2 regions of the Mesorhizobium sp. LSJC285A00 genome follow, and region 1 is predicted to be linked to the other one. Evidence: predicted binding sites of a transcription regulator. Region 1 holds the regulator's gene; the other holds the start of a gene.
What was found. Region 1 encodes LexA, which represses DNA repair genes until DNA is damaged. Its sites were predicted from a motif close to TGTTCNNNNTGTGTTCNG; they were not measured.
Positions count from the first base shown of each region.

Region 2: the regulator LexA is predicted to act here: its motif matches at 1,341-1,358, upstream of X726_RS140450 (YifB family Mg chelatase-like AAA ATPase).

Region 1 covers NZ_AYVK01000024.1:113,886-117,023, reverse strand. Annotated here, with positions in the region: gene X726_RS149815 (GntR family transcriptional regulator) at 12-776, shown strand; gene lexA (transcriptional repressor LexA) at 979-1,761, shown strand; gene X726_RS149825 (ComEC/Rec2 family competence protein) at 1,755-3,138, opposite strand, start outside.
Region 2 covers NZ_AYVK01000053.1:3,138-6,275, forward strand. Annotated here, with positions in the region: gene X726_RS140450 (YifB family Mg chelatase-like AAA ATPase) at 1-1,246, opposite strand, end outside; gene X726_RS140445 (glycosyltransferase) at 1,494-2,558, opposite strand; gene X726_RS0136575 (glycosyltransferase family A protein) at 2,743-3,138, shown strand, end outside.

The sequences.
Region 1 (3,138 bases):
GATGGATCACGATGCTGGATGACGAGCAGACCTCGAAGACGGAAGTGGCCTATCGCCTGCTCAGGCGCGATATTCTTGCGACCCGGCTGGCGCCTGCCGCGCCGTTGAAGCTGAGCACGCTGCGCAACACCTACGGCATCGGCTGGACGCCGTTGCGCGAGGCGCTGTCGCGGCTGGAGGCGGAACGGCTTGTGACCGCCATCAGCAACCGCGGGTTTGCGGTCGCTCCCGCCTCTCGGGCGGAGCTCGAGGATTTGGCGCGTGCGCGGCTGGTGGTCGAACTGCCCCTGCTGGTGGAATCGATCGAGAAGGGCGACCGTGAGTGGGAAGACGCAGTCGTTGCCGCCCACTATCGTCTCTCACGGTGCGGGTCTGTTCTCGACGATCCATCGGATGATGCGGTCGACGCGTGGTACGAAAAACACGATGCCTTCCATGCGGCGCTGCTCAGTGCCGCGACATCCAGCTGGCTGCTGCGCTTCAATGCGACGATTTCCGACCAATTGCATCGCCATCACCGCTTTCTGGGTCTGGTCCCGACGCTGCGCGCCGCCGCCGGTCGCACGGATGGACACCGGAAGGCCGTGGCGGCCCTGCGCGACGCCGTGGCGATCGAACACCATACCGCCCTGATGGAAGCGGCCCTCGATCGCGACGTCGAACGTGCGAAAACTCTGATGACCGCTCACATCGGCTACACGCTGCAGGTCTATGCCCAGAGCGAACCCGGCGCGGATGCTGCGCAGCCCCGTCCGAAAAGGAAGCGGCGGTCGTAGCCGACGCGCAGGGCACTTTGGCTTCGTTTCACCCGTTGCCGGCAATGGGCGCAGGCGGCGCTCGCAGCGCCGAACGTTACGCTGAACAAAACGTCAACACATTCATTAAACTTTAAAAGGTTGCGGAACACAACTGGAACAGATAGTGTTTGTTCTGGGTTTGTTTTTTCTGATTCTGGTTTCAGAACCCTTGGGGGCCGCGATGCTGACGCGCAAACAACATGAGCTTCTGATGTTCATCCATGAACGCCTGAAGGAGAGCGGAATCCCGCCGTCCTTCGACGAGATGAAGGAAGCGCTCGACCTCGCCTCCAAGTCCGGCATCCACCGCCTGATCACGGCGCTTGAGGAGCGCGGTTTCATTCGCCGGCTGCCGAACCGGGCGCGCGCGCTGGAAGTGCTGCGGCTGCCCGACTCGATCGCACCAGGCCTCAATGCGGCGAGGAAGTTTTCGCCGAGCATCATTCAGGGCAGTCTTGGTCAAACCGGCCAAGGGCAAGGCGGCCAAGGACAAGGCGCGTTGGGCCAAGGCGGTCTCGGCCGCCAGATCAAGCCGGGCTCGCCGTCGCGTTCGATGTCGGCCGGCAATGACGATGCCGTTTCCGCGATTTCAATCCCGGTTATGGGACGCATCGCCGCCGGCGTGCCGATCGACGCCATCCAGCATCAGACCCATTCGATCTCGGTGCCGCCCGATATGATCATGGGCGGCGAACACTACGCGCTCGAGGTCAAGGGCGATTCGATGATCGAGGCCGGCATTTTCGATGGCGACACGGTCATCATCCGCAATGCCGACACAGCCAGCCCCGGCGAGATCGTGGTGGCGTTGGTCGACGATGAGGAAGCGACCCTGAAACGCTTCCGCCGCAAGGGCGCCTCGATCGCCCTGGAAGCCGCCAACCCGGCCTACGAGACCCGCATTTTTGGACCGGACAGGGTGAAGGTGCAGGGCAAGCTTGTCGGATTGATCCGGCGCTACTGAGCCGGCTTGGGTTTGTACTTTTCACGCTGGTTGTAAGGCGGCAGGCCGCGCGCTTCGCGGGAGAAGCGGCGTTGCTCGTGCCAGGGGCGATACGGCTTGTCGACGGCGAAGCGGATGGTTGGCGCTGCAGCTGCCGATTGCGGATCGAAGAAGACGGCGGCGCTGCCGTCGCGGGCCAGCTGTTTCTTCGTCACGACCAGCACCAGCGGGTCGCGGCACGGATTGTAGGCGGTGGCGTCATCGATGACGATCAGGCTCGCGAAGGCACAGGCCGGCCGCGCCGTCTTGCGGTCTTTCGCAAGCGCTACAATGGCTCCGGAAGGGTGCCGGGCGATACAGAGATCGCCGGTGCAATAGAAGGGCGAGCCGGGCGGCAGATCGAGCGGATCGAGATCGAACCGCGTATCTGTTGCCTCGAAAATCTCAGGTGGGATAATGGTTTCGGCCCGCAGCGCCCGTTTCCAATTGTCCGTGGTGAATTCGTTGGAGCGTTCGCGGTTGAGGGCGAGTTCGCCGCCACCGATCGGCATGGCCACCAGATGCGCATCCTCGGATATGAGCACGTCTGGCGTAAGCACCTGCGGCACCGTCAACAGGCCGGCCAGCGCGAAAGGCACGGCCGCCAACCTGAGCCAGGTGGTGGCCATGGTGGCGATGACGAGGGCGACCGCCACTAACAGCACCGAGCGGATGGAGATCAGCCCGACGGCGTCGACCGGCGAGCGCTCGGAAATCCAGGCCGATATAGCGATCATCGCCATCAGACCCTTGCCCATCACATAGAGGAACGGCCCGTCGGCGCCGAACGGCATCGCCAGTGCGCTGAGCACGGCAAAGGGCATGACGATCAACGAAACAATCGGCATCACGGCCAGATTGGCGATCAGGCTGAGCGGCGACACACGCTGAAAATGCCAGATGGCGAACAGCAAGGTTGCACTGCCGGCGATGATCGAGGTCATTGCGAGGCCGCCCATGGCCAGCGCGAATTTTCGCGACAGGAAGCCGACGAAGGAGCGCTTTGCCGGCGGCGTTCTCACCTTGTCGGCGCGGTAATCGGCCCAGCCGGCATAGGCGCCGACAAGGGCGGCGGTGGCGGCAAACGACATCTGGAAGCTGGGACCGACCACCTCGTGCGGCGACACCAGGATGACGGCAATGGCGGAGATCGCCAGATTGCGCATGGTGAGTGCGGCGCGATCAAACAGCACGGCGACAAGCATGACCGCCAGCATGATGAAGCTGCGCTCGGCGGCAACCACGACGCCTGAAATAACGAGATAGGCGGCGATCGAGACAAGCGCTGCCGCGGCCGCATATTTCTTCACCGGCCGGCGCGAAGAGAAAACGGGAAACAGCGCAAAGGCGCCACGCAGC
Region 2 (3,138 bases), on a different contig from region 1:
TGCGGGCGCGCGCGACGCGCTGCGCAACGGCGGCACTTTTCTCCGCCCGATCCGGCCGGATCAGATCGGCGGCCGAGACAGCCGGTACCTCGATCCTGAGGTCGATGCGGTCGAGCAGCGGGCCTGAGATGCGCGCCTGGTAGTCGGTGCGGCAGCGTTCACCGCGCAGGCAGCGATAGCCGGGCTCGCCGGCCATGCCGCAACGGCACGGGTTCATCGCCGCCACCAGCTGGATGCGCGCTGGATAGGTGACGCGGTGGTTGGCGCGCGCGATCATGCAGTCGCCGGTCTCCAGCGGTTGGCGCAGCGCATCCAAGGTCTGCGGCGTGAATTCGGGAAACTCGTCGAGGAACAGCACGCCGTTGTGGGCAAGCGATACTTCGCCCGGCCGCGCCCTGATGCCGCCGCCGACCATTGCCGCCATCGAAGCCGAATGGTGCGGGGCGCGGAACGGCCGCCGGTCGGTGAGCTTGCCTTCGCCGAGCTCGCCGGCCACCGAGGCGATCATCGAGACTTCAAGAAGTTCCTTGGGCGCCAGTGGCGGCAGAATTGAGGGCAGCCTCTGCGCCAGCATCGATTTTCCCGAGCCGGGAGGCCCGACCATCAACAGATTGTGGCCGCCGGCCGCCGCCACTTCCAGCGCCCGCTTGGCGCTTTCCTGGCCCTTGATGTCTGAAAGGTCGGGCAGGTCGCGGGCCGAGACATGGATGCCGGGCTCGGGCCGCGACAGCACCTGCGTGCCGCGAAAATGATTGGCGATGGCAATCAGGCTGCGCGGCGCCAATATGTCGAAATCCTTGCCCGCCCAGGCCGCTTCCGGCCCGCAGCCGAACGGGCAGATCAGGCCTTTTCCCTCGGCATTGGCACCGATCGCCGCCGGCAGCGCACCGGCGACCGCGGCAATGGTGCCGTCGAGCGACAATTCTCCGAGCACGACATAGGAGGCCAGCATGTCGCCCGGAATGGCGCCGAGTGCAGCCATCAGGCCGAGCGCGATCGGCAGGTCGTAATGGCTCCCTTCCTTGGGCAGGTCGGCAGGCGCCAGGTTGACCGTCACCTTCTTCGACGGCATCGACAGCCCCGACGCATGCAGCGCCGCCTGCACGCGCTCGCGGCTTTCGGCCACCGCCTTGTCGGCCAGCCCAACGATCTGCATGCCGACCTTGCCCGGCGCGATCATCACCTGGACATCGACCGGCACGGCCTCGATGCCCTGGAAAGCCACCGTGCGAACCCGCGCCACCATCTTGCTCTGCCCCCGGATATCGGCTCGCCTCGGCCTTGTGGTTCAGACCGCGAGCGACGTCAGGACAAGACAACCATAGATTTTAGGCCAAGGCAAGAACATTACAGGAACATGCATTCGTGGTGGTTGCAGCGCGCTGTGCCGGTTGCAAAAACGGAAGATGGTTAAGCAATGGAACGGCTGCTCCGCCTCCTCGACCGCGTTAACAAGGCGACTAGGCCCTTCGGCAATCTGAGGCTGTTGCTTTCTAAGCGGTGATGAAGGCATCGACCGAACCTGAAAGCGATCGATCGATCGCGACCTGCGGTGGAAGCCACTCCATGACAGGATATCGGAAAGGCCAAGGCAGGGCGATCCGGCGCGAAGAGCCGCTCTCCAGAAAAATCTCGTTTACAAGGTCTATGAACCGCCCGCGGTCTCGTTCGATTCGTTTCAAAGTTTGCGAACGAATGTAATCCCGGGGAATTCGTCGCTCCTTCAGCGCTAAGACAGCCTCCGCGATGGATCGAGGATCGGGTGGAACTGTGAGCGAATAGTCGTCATCCAGATAAAGGTCTCGGCCGCCATGGTTCGGCGTCGTGACCACTGGAAGCCCCGCGAGAAGATATTCCGTGCTGGCGAACATTGGTCCTTCCAGGTGAGAGAGACAGATTCCCACGGCTGCACGATTTAGATGCGTGTTCACCTGAGCCGGTGCCAATCGGACCGGCTTGCCGGTGCCGTCAAACTCGTTGATAAAGACGTGATGCGGCGCGAGCTCCCTATGCCGATTTATTCGCGCTCTTTCCGACTCCGTCGTGGAGGATCCGCTTGAATCTCGATAGAAGACAAATGCGCAACGCTGGATGCCAAGCGACAAGTCATGGCGCTTCCACGGAGCCAGCTGCGCATTGTAGATTGCATCAAATTCTACAGGGACGTCATCGAGAGGCCTGAATATGTGTTCGGAGGTTGTTGACGTCTTGTTGTGCAGGACGGCGGCCTCGCCGGACTGGTTCAACAGATCAGCCTCTGCCTGAGTGTTGGATAGGAAGATTAGCGCGTGACGGGGGTTCTTGAGTCTATGCAGAACGGCATAGGTCCGGATGGTTTTGACGCTAGCACTGTTTTCGATGGACCAGGTTGGCGAGATGAGAAACCAGGCGCGGTGGCCGCGTGGAAGAAAAGGCATATGACTTGCTAATCCGAGCGGCGTACCGGACATTCCCGAATAGGATATGAACGGATCGTCCGACAGCATACTGGCCTGAAGAGCAGGTTGCGACTTCGCGGAAGGGTGCCCTTTTCTGAGTTTGTGGCCATGACGCAGCATGGCTCTGACAATCTCGAATTTGGTAGGAGGGTGATACCCGTGCTGTAGGGTCAACATGCGGCAATTGCGATCTTGAGTGCGGAGAAAAACTCGCTTCGACAGAGAGAAATTTGGCAAAGAAACATCGCCATTTGACCGACGGAATATCTCAGGCGATCAAATCTGGTGTACGGAGAAGCGCCTCTTGAAAGAAAACATCGTCCCAAGCGGGGCTGGTTCTCACATCGCGCTACCAACCGTATCCGTTTGCGTAGGCTGTTTCAATCAAGAGGCATTCATCGACACTGCGATCCGATCCGTAGCGGCGCAGACATACACTGCGTTCGAGTGCGTGGTGGTCGATGATTTTTCGACTGACGGTTCCCGCCGAAGGATTGAAGAGTGTCTGTCCCAGCTTGGCGACAGTCGTTTCCGCTTTCTGCCCCGACTGCAAAATGGCGGGCAGTTGACAGCAATGATGACCGGGCTTGACGCGACAGCCGGGCCCCTGATCTCCTTTCTTGACGGTGACGATGCTTGGCATCCTGACTTCATAGAATGCCATGTGAGAGCGCATCTCAGCCAAACCCGTATCGCGGCA